3 regions of the Exiguobacterium sp. HSB13 genome follow, and region 1 is predicted to be linked to each of the others. Evidence: riboswitches for the same ligand, from Rfam matches in the RefSeq annotation. Region 1 holds a riboswitch; each other region holds the start of a gene.
What was found. Region 1 has a riboswitch for S-adenosylmethionine ahead of metK (methionine adenosyltransferase). Riboswitches for the same ligand answer to the same signal wherever they lie in the genome.
Positions count from the first base shown of each region.

Region 2: another riboswitch for S-adenosylmethionine. It lies ahead of msrA (peptide-methionine (S)-S-oxide reductase MsrA); the one in region 1 lies ahead of metK (methionine adenosyltransferase).
Region 3: another riboswitch for S-adenosylmethionine. It lies ahead of mtnK (S-methyl-5-thioribose kinase); the one in region 1 lies ahead of metK (methionine adenosyltransferase).

Region 1 is NZ_JBUZOM010000001.1:1,714,100-1,718,390, reverse strand. Features, by position in the region: gene pckA (phosphoenolpyruvate carboxykinase (ATP)) at 1-1,257, opposite strand, end outside; SAM riboswitch class I at 1,492-1,618, shown strand; gene metK (methionine adenosyltransferase) at 1,747-2,955, shown strand; gene ACZGCQ_RS09110 (GNAT family N-acetyltransferase) at 3,094-3,582, shown strand; gene ACZGCQ_RS09105 (alpha/beta hydrolase) at 3,661-4,291, shown strand, end outside.
Region 2 is NZ_JBUZOM010000002.1:298,890-303,180, reverse strand. Features, by position in the region: gene ACZGCQ_RS13290 (SH3 domain-containing protein) at 1-728, shown strand, start outside; gene ACZGCQ_RS13285 (putative quinol monooxygenase) at 784-1,077, opposite strand; gene ACZGCQ_RS13280 (M20 metallopeptidase family protein) at 1,155-2,333, shown strand; SAM riboswitch class I at 2,396-2,499, shown strand; gene msrA (peptide-methionine (S)-S-oxide reductase MsrA) at 2,595-3,125, shown strand; gene ACZGCQ_RS13270 (ArsR family transcriptional regulator) at 3,356-3,952, shown strand; gene ACZGCQ_RS13265 (MFS transporter) at 3,967-4,291, shown strand, end outside.
Region 3 is NZ_JBUZOM010000002.1:320,367-324,657, reverse strand. Features, by position in the region: gene ACZGCQ_RS13410 (sugar ABC transporter substrate-binding protein) at 1-388, opposite strand, end outside; gene mtnA (S-methyl-5-thioribose-1-phosphate isomerase) at 400-1,449, opposite strand; gene mtnK (S-methyl-5-thioribose kinase) at 1,446-2,612, opposite strand; SAM riboswitch class I at 2,692-2,795, opposite strand; SAM riboswitch class I at 3,001-3,103, shown strand; gene ACZGCQ_RS13395 (2,3-diketo-5-methylthiopentyl-1-phosphate enolase) at 3,174-4,291, shown strand, end outside.

The DNA of each region.
Region 1 (4,291 bases):
GACGAGATAAACAGTGACACCATGACGATCAATCAATTCGCCAAGCATCGTCGCATATTTTTCAGGCATTAGTGGAAGGAACGGTGAACCAAAGCATGTCGAGAACGTTGCTTCCGGTTCCGTGACACCGCGTTCTGTTCCCGCGAGTTTTGATGTATATCCTGATAGGAAGTGATACATCGCTTGTTCTTTCGTCAATTTACTGATCGGAGGCAAAACACCGTACGCATCAGCCGTCAAGAAGACGATCGTCTTCGGATGACCAGCACGTGACGGAACAGCGATGTTATCAATCGCTGTGATCGGATAAGCAGCACGCGTATTTTCCGTCAATGATGTGTCATCGTAATCAGGATGACGGGCTTCGTCGAGCATGACGTTTTCAAGGACGGTTCCGAAACGGATCGCGTCAAAGATTTGCGGTTCTTTTTCACGCGATAAGTTAACGGTCTTTGCATAACATCCACCTTCGATGTTAAAGACACCGTCGTGCGACCAACCATGTTCGTCGTCACCAATCAATTGACGGCTATCGTCTGCTGATAGGGTGGTCTTACCAGTACCGGATAGACCGAAGAACAAGGCGACGTCGCCTTCGTGTCCGACGTTTGCCGAGCAGTGCATCGAAAGGACATTTTCTTGTGGCAAGAGATAGTTCATGACGGAAAAGATTGATTTTTTGATTTCTCCCGCGTATTCCGTTCCACCGATCAAGACGATCCGGTGTTCGAACGACATCGCGATGAACGTCTCGGAGTTCGTTCCGTCAACGGCAGGATCTGCTTTGAAATGCGGCGCATAGACGACCGTGAACGGTTCGAAGGCAGCCACTTCAGGATACTCGCGTAAAAAAAGTTGTTTGGCAAACAGGTTATGCCAAGCGTATTGTGTGAGCACACGGACCGGAAGGGTGAAGTGCGTATCTGCTCCAGCAGCAGCTTCTGTGTAGTAGAGCTGATCGGCTTCGTTCATGTAACGAAGAACCTTTTGCAACAATTGTTCAAATTTGTCTCCATCCATTGGTTGGTTAACGTGACCCCAATCAATGTGAGACTCGCAGGAAGAATCACGGACGATGAACTTATCTTTTGGTGAACGACCTGTAAATTTCCCCGTTTCTACAGATAATGCGCCGTTCTCAGCAAGGACACCTTCTTCGTTTCGAATCGCATGTTCGACAAGTTCAGCAACAGATAGTTGTTTGAACACATGCTCTTTCTTGAGTAGTTCTTCGATATTCAGGACCGTCATCGGCATCCTGACCCCACCTTTCCCCTACGTTGGTTTTGGCTCACTGTATTTAGTATGACACATTTATTATATATGACATACTAAAGAGAGAGCAATCATTTTCTGGTGCTGATTTCTATTTATCTGGAAACGCTTTCAGCATTAACAGTTTAACATCTCTTTCAAAAAGTTTCGACTAGAATTTGAAACCTTGCTTGACAGAGTAGGTACAACTTTATATCATGTAATTCGTAACGGATACTCTTATTCTGAGCAGGTGGAGGGAACAAGGCCCGAAGAAACCCGGCAACCGTCCTACATTAATTCACATATTAATGAGGGAAAAGGTGCTCTCCTGAAGCGAAGTAAACACTTCGAACGATAAGAGGGTAAAGGAAGAACGCACAACCTTTCCCTGACCATTTTTTGGACTTGGAAAGGTTTTTTTCATTTTACCGTCCCACTCAACTAGGGGAAATGAGTACACCGTCAAATTCTTTTTTGGGAGGGTCATACATGACAAACCTTAATCGCCGACTTTTCACGTCGGAGTCAGTCACTGAAGGTCATCCAGATAAAATCTGTGACCAAATTTCGGATTCAATTCTTGATGCAATCCTCGCAGCGGATCCAAACGCACGTGTTGCGGCAGAAACTTCTGTCACGACAGGTCTTGTTCTCGTTGCAGGTGAGATCACGACATCAACTTACGTCGACATTCCAAAAGTCGTTCGTGAGACAATTCGTGAAATTGGCTACACACGCGCGAAATACGGTTTCGACGCGGACACGTGTGCTGTATTGACATCAATCGATGAGCAATCAGCAGACATCGCTCTTGGTGTCGACCAAGCGCTTGAAGCACGTGAAGGTAGCATGTCTGATGCAGAAATCGATGCTATCGGTGCAGGAGACCAAGGTCTCATGTTCGGTTACGCAACGAAAGAAACACCAGAACTCATGCCACTTCCAATCTCGCTTTCACACCGTCTCGCACGCCGTTTGGCAGAAGTGCGTAAAAACGGTCAACTCGACTACCTTCGTCCGGACGGAAAAACACAAGTCACGGTCGAATACAACGAGAACAACGAGCCGGTTCGTGTCGATACAATCGTCATCTCGACACAACACGCAGAAGAAGTCACGCTTGAGCAAATCCAAGCTGACTTGAAAGAACACGTCATCACACCGGTCATCCCGGCTGAATACATCGACGCAGCAACGAAATTCTTCATCAACCCAACTGGTCGTTTCGTTATCGGCGGACCACAAGGAGATGCTGGATTGACTGGTCGTAAGATCATCGTTGATACGTATGGTGGATACGCACGCCACGGCGGTGGAGCATTCTCAGGTAAAGATCCAACGAAAGTCGACCGTTCAGCTGCATACGCAGCACGTTACGTCGCGAAGAACCTCGTTGCTGCAGGTCTTGCAGACAAAGCAGAAGTTCAACTTGCGTACGCAATCGGTGTCGCGCACCCAGTATCAATCGCGGTTGATACATTCGGTACAGGAAAACTTCCTGAAGCGCAACTCGTCGAATTGGTTGCTGAAAACTTCGATCTTCGTCCGGCTGGAATCATCAACATGCTTGATCTCCGTCGTCCGATCTATCGTCAAACAGCTGCATACGGTCACTTCGGTCGTACAGATGTTGAGCTTCCATGGGAGCAAACAGATAAAGCAGCAGTTCTTGAAGAACAAGCAAAACGTTTCGCATAATCAAAAAGTCCGAGAACCCTACGCGGGTTTTCGGACTTTTTTTGTTTACGGGGAACTTTGCAGGAAACGAATGTTTTTTCTAGAAGAGGGTAAAAGTACATGAGTCGATTCGTATGAATATAAAGGGGGGTTCCGATTATGGAAATACGCGAAGCTATTCCAGCTGATGCAGGACGTATTCATGACATTGCCGTCACATCTTGGTTGGATACGTATGCAGAAATCTATTCCGAACGTTCGAAAGCGCATTTCGTGCAGGAGGCGTATCCGCAAGAAGAAGTCGTTCGTGCGATCCGGACGGCGGAAGAAGCACGGGGAGAGTATTTTTATGTCGGAATCATCGACGAGGAGATCGTCGGTTTCATTCATGCTGTTGATGTTGAGGGAACGTGGGAGATCGTTCGTCTGTACGTCTTACCGAAATATCAGCAAAATGGTATCGGGCGACGTCTGATCCGTGAACTCGAACGACAAGGAGCCGTCCCACTCGAAGTCTACGTGGAAGCACGTAACTATAAAGCACGTCAGTTCTTGACCTCATTTGGTTTTGAAGAACTGAGTGAGATGACGGAAGAAGTCTTTGGGCAAGTAGAATCTGTCATTCGTCTTCGCCATGTCGCCTCGTGAAATCCGTCTTGGGACGGTTTCGATTGCGTTTGAAATAAGGTATCGTGAAAAGGAAGTATGAAGTGAAGAGGTGAGTTTGTGGTTGAACAACCAACAGGAATCATCGTATTAGTCTATCCGTTACAACTGCGTGCCCGTCCGAGTGAAGCTTTGATTCGGGTACTCGAACGAGAGTATGAAGTATTGCTCGTCGACGCACCACGTCGCATCTCGTTTGAAGAACATGGTCAACTGTTAAAAGAAGCATTACGTGAAGCCGGGAAACGCAAGCTACCGATTCATATCGTCGCCTGTAGCATGGGCGCACTCGTCGTCAATCGTCTGTTGCAAGAATATGAATTACCGGTCGCCAGTCTGTCGTTCATTTCACCGTTGTTTGATTGGCACCCTTCAAAACAACTCGGAGGCGTCAAACAAGTCTTTGCAAGTGCGTTCGATCGTTTCCGACCTGATGCGCCACTCGGTACGTTGCCGTTTGGTCAAAGTACGGAAGATACTGTTCGTATCGGTGAACTGACCTATGCACAGTACCGGGAAATCGAAGAAGAGATCGTCGTACATGACGAGGAACGAAAAAAACTGCCACGTGTGAACTTGGCTTGTTTTTATGCACCGGACGATCAATTCGCAGACGTCAAGTTGACGCTTGAAGTATGCCGGAAAATGGGTGGCGATCAGATTTACTTACAACGTCTACACGGATTTCCGC
Region 2 (4,291 bases), on a different contig from region 1:
TAATTGGTCTAAAATCAATTGATGATGACTTTTGGCAAGTCCGCCTAGCAAGTGGTCAAACGGGTTATGTCCTCAATCCTTACATCAACACAAGTAAACCCGATATGAGCCTGACGCAAAAAGCAATCGACCGGGCGAAAATCTATACCGTCAAACAGACGACGTCCTTCTTTTCGAGTCCAACCAGTCCAAAAGGCAGCGGACTCGTTGAGCAAGGCAAACGTGTTTATCCGCGTCACCGTGTCGGAAACTTCTATGTCATCCAGTCCGGCTGGACACCTGTTTATCTTCCAGTCTCAGCTGTGACGATCACGTCCGATAAACGGGTCGTTCAAAAGAATAATACGCGTGGTGAAAAGCTGATCCAAGCAGCCGTTCAACATATCGGCACACCATACACATGGGGTTCACAAGATGCCGTGAACGGTGGTTTTGACTGTTCCGGTTTGATTCACTATGCGACAAACAAGGCTGGAAAATACGGTGGTCGGACAAACGTTCGTGGCTATTGGTACGGTGCGTTCTTTACGAATCGTCGGACGAGTATCTCAAGCGGGAAACGCTCGGATATCGTTTTCTTCCAGAACACCTACACGGATGGTCCATCGCATATCGGGATCATGCTCGATAGCGAACACTTCATCCATGCGGGCGGTTCACAGCTTCAAATCAACTCGATTTACGAACCACGTTGGCAGGAGCATTTCCTCGGCTTCAAATCGATGTAATAAAAAAGACGAATCCGTCGACATCGACGGGTTCGTCTCTTCTTATCACAACACGTCAGAATGTCATCTCGACGTATTTCGTCACTTGTCGATCCATCAAGTATAACTCGATCTGTTCACGGTAAGCTTTATAGTGGTCGGATGCGATATGCGCTTCAAGCGCCTCTTCATCCCGATACACTTCATACAGCATGAATTGATGCTCATCCTCGATCGATTGGTGCAAGGAATAGCGCAAGCATCCTTCCTCTTTTTGTGCGGCATGATAAACCGTTTCTAAAATCGGAAAGACTTGATCCGCGAGTCCTGCTTTAATTGTAAGTACAGCGTTGACGACGATTTCTCCCATGTTTCATTATCCCCTTTCGTGATTACCTGTATCTGTACCCATTTTCACGAAAAGACACACGTCAAAGGAGCCTGAAGATGCAAACTCAACTTTTTGAAGCACTTGAACAATTCGAACCCACGATGATCGCGTTACGTCGTGATTTTCATCGACATCCGGAACTCTCTTTCCAGGAAGTCCGCACACCAGAACGGATTGCAAACTTTTATGCGGAGCAGGGCATCCCTCACGAAACAGCCGTCGGAGGTCGTGGTGTCGTCGCGACGATCGAAGGCAAACAACCTGGTCCGACGATTGCTGTTCGTGCGGATTTTGATGCCTTACCGCTTCAAGAAGAGACGACGCTTGCCTTCCGGTCGATTCACCCTGGTGTCATGCATGCATGTGGACACGATGGGCATACGGCGATGGTGATGGCCCTTGCTGCTACACTCTATCCATTACGGAATCAATTGCAAGGAACGATTCGAATCATCCACCAGCATGGTGAAGAGGTCTTTCCCGGTGGCGCGATCCAAATGATTGAAGCCGGTGTCCTCGAAGGCGTCGATGCGATCTTCGCGACACATCTCGAAAATGATTTACCGGTCGGTACGATCGGTTTTCGAGAAGGACATACATTATGCGCGATCGATGAATTCGAAATCATCGTTCACGGTCAAGGTGGGCATGCCCATGCACCGCACAAAACAAAAGATGCGCTTGTCGCCGGTGCACAACTGGTCTGTAACCTCCAACACCTTGTCAGTCGACGGGTCGATCCGTTCGAACCCGCTGTCCTTGCGATCGGGTCCTTCCATGCGGGAACGGCTCCGAACATCGTCACAGGTGAAGCACGCATCGTCGGGGAGATTCGGACGTTCAACGAGACACTACGACATCAGCTCCGACAAGAAGTCGACCTTATCGCCAAAACAACGTGTGCCGGCATCGGTGCCACCTATTCGATTGACTTCACGACGGGTTACCCGGCGCTTTGGAATCATCCGGACGAGACAAAACTCGTTCAGGAAGCCGCTTCTTTCTTACCGGAAGCATCTGTCCGGTCACTCACACCGATGATGGCGGCGGATGACTTCGCACATTACTTAACGCACGTACCGGGTAGTTATTTCTTCACCGGCTCCGGATATACGGACGGTCGCGTCAATCATCCACAACATCATCCGCAGTACGAGATCAACGAACAGGCGTTGTTGGTTGGTGCGAAAACACTCGGAGCGACCGTTTTACGTGCCTTGAAACCTAAGGATTGACTTTATTTCTTTGTGAATGGTATCATCACAACAATGATAACGAATGACATCAACTTCATATACCCTTATCAAGAGTGGACCGAGAGATCTGGATCGATGACGTCCCAGCAACCTGCGCATAGCAAGGTGCTACGACCAGCAAAGCGAAAGCTTTGGTTGATAAAAAGCGGCGACTCCTTTTGCAACCAAGCGAAGGAGTCGTTTTCGTTTTTCTCGCTGTCAGACATACAATGGGAATTTCCCACGGAGAGGAAGATACGGATGGAAAAAGCAACATTTGCAGGTGGATGTTTTTGGTGTATGGTGACACCGTTTGAAGAATTACCAGGAATCGAGGGAATCGTATCAGGTTACATGGGTGGACACGTCGATCACCCGACATACGAGCAAGTTAAAACAGGAACGACAGGACATCTCGAAGTCGTTCAAATCACGTTTGATCCGAGTCTGTTCCCGTACGAGCGTCTGCTCGAACTCTACTGGCCACAAACGGATCCGACGGATGCAGACGGTCAGTTCCAAGATCGCGGCACGCAGTACGCACCAGCAATCTTCTATCATACGGATGCTCAGCATGAAGCAGCGATCGCTTCTCGTGACGCTCTTGTTGCAAGCAATCGTTTCAAACAACCGATCGTGACGCGGATCGATGCCGCTTCTGAGTTTTATCCAGCGGAAGAGTACCATCAAGACTTCCATAAGAAAAATCCAGAACACTATAAAAAAGATCGTGCTGCTTCTGGTCGCGATGCCTTCATCGAGCAAGAATGGAAAGATACGACGACGGTCTAATCACCTCGAACCATACACAGTAGCTGAGACTGATTTCAAGCATCTCGTTCTTCCCCTACTTTTCAGTAGAAAGTGGAGGATGACCGAGATGTCATTGGAGTCAGTTTTTTGTATGTAAACCAACTGCTTTGTCCTTTGCGTCACCCTTGCATAAATTTGCAATCGTTTACAAATGAAGTCTTTTGTTTTACGGTTAACAAAAATTAACCGGTTAAAAAGGAGATGATTGGATGGAACAAAAAGCGATTCATATACTGAACAGCTATGAACAATTGAAGGTGATCAGTGATCCATTACGAACAAAAATTCTTATGTTTCTCGTCGAAAAACCGCATACGGTGCATCAGTTAGCCCACTTGCTGACGTTATCCCGCGCGAAGGTCCTTTATCATGTACGGGAACTTGAAAAGCATGACTTAATTCGCCTCGTCCGGACAGAAGAACAGGGCGGCAACTTGTTGAAATATTACCAAGCGATTGCCCGAGGATACATTCCTGCTGATCACCTTCTGAACTTCGTCGAGACAAAAGAGGCGACTCGGCAGTCGTATCTTGAGGTACTCGACCGGGCAAAGACACGCGTCCTTACGGCTCCGACAGCTGCTTTTGCTCCCGTATCTTCGAACGTTGAGGACTGGATGAGCTTATCGCTTCAAAAGGAACTAACGATTTCTGAAGCCGACTTTCAGCGATTTGCTACAAAATATCGTGCTTTATTAGACGAGTTCACACAGTCTCCACCTGACGAAAAAGATCAAAAGCACTTTTACATCATGACGACTGCTTTTGCAATTGATGAACCACTGTTTGAGAATGACGAGGTTTAAATCGGAGGTGCCCCATGCTACCTGTTGAAATGGATATGCAACACTCGCTGTTTAAAAATCGATCCTTTTTATTTTTATGGGGGTCCGGTATGTGCTCTGCCCTTTCGTTATCGATGTATCTGTTTGTTGAACAATGGTATGTCATCCATACGTTAAACCAAGCGTCCTATCTCGGATTCGTTCTCATGGCTACCTTGTTACCTCGTATTTTTCTCATGTTGTTCGGTGGCGTCTTATCCGATCGCTATAAACGTTCAACGATCATGCGTATCTCAAGCGGTCTACGGATCAGTTTTATTCTTTGTCTCCTCGTGTTACTTCATACCGATCAGCTTACAT
Region 3 (4,291 bases), on a different contig from region 1:
TGACCGTATCGAACGTCACGACCTTCAGCCCTTTGTCGACCGCTGGTTTGATCATGTCATAGGCGTAGTCTTCCTTACCATGCGAGATGATGAGCCCATCATAATCTTGCTGAATCGCTTGCGCGACAAGCTCCTTGAACTTGACGTCGTTACCTTCCGAAATGAACGTGCTGACTTTAAAGCCAAGCGCTTCGCCTTCACTTCGTGCGCCATCAAGGAATTGTTTCGTATGGTCGTCCGATGCCAGGTTGCGGATGACAGCGATCTTGACGTCCGATTGAACCCCTTTTGGTACATCCTTGACGACTTTTGTCGTCGTGGCTTCTCCATTCGCACAAGCCGCTAGTAACAGTGCCGGTGCTAGGACTGCGTAAGCTAGTTTTTTCATGACATATCTCCTTATCCGAGGGGTTGAAGCCCTGTTAATTGTTCAATCGTTTCTTCATTCGGTTGAGTGATGACACCAAGTTCGGTGATGATGCCTGTGATTAAGGTGTGTGGTGTGACATCAAACGCCGGGTTGAAGACGGCGACTCCCGCTGGTGCTGTCGCGACACCTTGGACAGTCGTCACTTCTTGCGGATCACGCTCTTCGATTTCGATCGCGTCTCCGGAAACGAGCGAGAAGTCGAACGTCGAGAGCGGTGCTGCGACGTAAAACGGAATACCAAAAGCTTGAGCGAGCAATGCCAATTGGAACGTCCCGATCTTATTCGCGGTATCTCCGTTTCGTGTAATCCGGTCGGCACCGACGATGATCGCATCGATCTGTTTTTCTTTCAGCGTATGGGCGACCATGTTGTCCGTAATTAACGTGACATCGATGCCGGCACGTTGTAGCTCCCATGTCGTCAATCGTGCTCCCTGCAGTAACGGTCGCGTCTCACTCGCAAAAACAGATAATTCGATGCCACGTTCTTTTGCGATGTAGAACGGCGCAAGTGCCGTTCCATAAGCAGCGGTCGCAATCGACCCAGCATTACAAATCGTTAGGATCCGGTCGCCTGACTGGAACAATTCCAGTGCATGAATCCCGATTTGACGTGACGTCTGCGCATCCTGGTCGTATAAGGCGACCGTCCGTTTTTCCAACCGTTCACGGATCTCTTCTACCGACGTTCCGTCTTGAATGATTGGATTCAATTGATCGAGGACATTTCGTAAGTTGACGGCCGTCGGTCGTGTCGCGAGTAACGTCGCTGATGTCTCAAGCAAAGCTTGCTTATAGATCGACAGTTCTGCTTCAAACCGGTACGCTTCCTGAACGAGTACGAATCCACCGAATAGGCTGATCGCAGGTGCGCCCCGGACACGCAATTGTTTGATTGCCTCAACTGCTTGCGCAAGATCAGTAATGACTTCATAGTGTTCTTCCTGCGGTAGACGTGTCTGATCAAGAATCGTCAAGACACGGTCTTCGTAACGGATACTTTGAACAAATGCACTCATCGGCTTAACTCCTCCGTTACGTCAAAGTTTCGTAAATCATCAAATGTCCGGCATTCTGTCCGACGTTTGATTAACGCTGCTCCTAGACGGAGGGCGTGACGTTTTCGCTCTAAGCGTTCCGTCGTTGAATCGATTGATTCTAAATCAGCGACTGGTGCGAGACCGATCGTCCGCCGAATCAATTCGCAACCGGCGAATCCAAGGGCATCCTGTAAGATCGTACTCAGTACATCATCAACAAGTCCCGATGCCTGGAATGGTTCGACGGCTTCCCGTTCCCATAAGGCACGGAACGTTGAAGCAAACGTCAGCCAGAACGTATCGATGTCCTTGATTCTTGCGTCACGTCGTGTAGGGTAATCTGGATATGCCGCGAAGAAAAGATGGGCGATGAATTGCCCGACATCGAATCCGAATGGACCATAGAAGGCGAATTCTGGATCGATGACTTTCGTTTCCGTCGCCGAAGCGAAGATGCTTCCTGTATGTAGATCGCCGTGTAGCAACGCATCCCCTTTCGTGATGAAGAGCGCTTCGAGTTTTGCGACTTCGCGTTTTAACTCATCGTCTGCCCAAAGACGTGCCACTTCTTCCTCCAGTCCGGCTTCAATCTCGTTCGTCTCCGCGTCATGAAACGGATCTGTGAAGATCAGTTTTTCTGTGATATCGCACAAATCTGGATTGTAGTACGTTCGGGCAACACGTTTCTTTTCAACCGGACCAAGCGCAAAGTCCGATGTATGGAATAAAGTCCGAGCGAGATAAGAACCGATATGTTCCGCAAGCAACGGATACTGTTCACCCGCGAGCAGTCCAGTCCGAACGATCGTCAGATGTGAAAGATCTTCCATGACCGTATACGCCTCTTCGTGACTAGCATGAAAAACACGTGGTACGAACGGCACGGCATGCCGGGCGAATTCACGGAGTGCGGATTGCTCAATCCACGCCCGCTCAAGCGATAACGGCCAGCTCTCACCGACGACTTTTGCGTACGGGAGTGCTTGTTTTAGAATCAATCGATGTTCACCTTCTCGAATTCGGAAGACGAGGTTAAGGTTCCCATCGCCAATCTCTTCTGCTTCGACGGCTCCGTCGCCGATCAGTCCTAATGAGCGGACCCGTTCAATCGCGTCCTGTTCTGTGAATGCTTTGTATGTCATCTCAGTTTCCCCCTAATGTAATACACGAAAAAGCGCCTCTTTTCGTCATCGAAAAGAGGCGCAGGAAAGTCACTGCGTCCTCTTATCTCTCAGACGAAACGTCTGTTGGATGTAGCACCGTGCCTAGTGGTCGGTTGCTGCGGCGTCATCGGGCCAATTCCCTCTGCCAACTCGCGATAAGAGTCGTATGTAGTTGTCGTGTGTGATATTGATTTGAATCTTACGCAATCGACTTCCTCGCTGTCAAATCGAAATCAAGCAGAAATCGATATCGTTTTCATGCCATCTATAGAAAGAGTATTTTCAAAAAAATAAATTTTCTAAAAATAGTTTGACAAGTGACGATTCTCATGTAAAAATTGCAATTAGATTTCACAATTTCATCCAATTCTTATCAAGAGCAGACGGAGGGACAAGCCCTACGATGTCGCAGCAACCGACCTTTTGGCACGGTGCTAATTCTTGCAGCTACTAAAGCTGACAGATAAGAGTCCACGTTCGAATCATTCATGGTCTCTTGTCGCTGACGAGAGACCATTTTTTTGTTGAAGGAGGAAAGACATGGGTTATATCACTGCTACTTATCAATTGACTGCCCGCAATCGACTCGAGCAACGCGCTGAACAACTCGCGCTTGGTTTGACGGTCGGTTCTTGGACGGAACTGAATCATCTCGAGCAACAACAACTCGCCTCGTTCAAAGGGGAGGTCGTACATACGGAAGAGCGCGATGGAAAAGGATATATCACGATTCGTTATCCGGAACATAACGTGTCGCGCGACTTTTCTGCGATTCTGACGACCGTCTTCGGGAAACTTTCACTCGACGGTGAAATCAAATTAACGGAACTTCTGTTACCGGACACGTTCACACCAGATTTTCCAGGTGCGAAGTTCGGTATCGAAGGGGTCCGTTCCTTAATCGGTGTCGAAGATCGACCGTTGTTAATGAGTATCTTCAAAGGGGTCATCGGACGCGATCTATCATTCCTTCGTGATCAACTTGAAGGACAACTCGCTGGTGGGATCGATCTTGTCAAAGATGATGAGATCCTATACGACAATCCGTTGACACCGACGATTGATCGGGCACGGATCGGACGAGAGGTCATCGATGCTCACTTCCACCAGACTGGTAAACGCGCGTTGTATGCGATCACACTTAGTGGTCCCGTCTTTACGCTCAAGGATCAGGCCAAACGGTTGATTGATGCTGGAGCGACTGCTTTCTTGTTGAATACCTTCACTTACGGACTCGACGTCTTACGTGAACTGGCACGTGATCCGGAGATCAACGTTCCGATCTTCAATCATCCGGCATATAGCGGTGCGTTGATCGCTAGCCCGAATCACGGAGTCGCAGCTCCTGTCTTACTTGGCACATTACCACGTGCTGCTGGAGCAGACTTGACGCTATTCCCGTCTCCTTACGGCAATGTCGCTTTGCCAAAGGATGTCGCTCGTGGCATCACGGTCGAAGCGACCCGTCTCGGTCAGACGAAATCGATCTTCCCGGTTCCTTCAGCCGGTATTCATCCCGGACTCGTCGCTCAACTCGTACAGGACTTCGGTATCGATTCCGTCATCAACGCCGGCGGCGGAGTACATGGTCATCCGCAAGGTGCTGCGGCTGGCGTCATCGCTTTCCGTCAAGCACTCGATGCGGCACTCGCAAATGA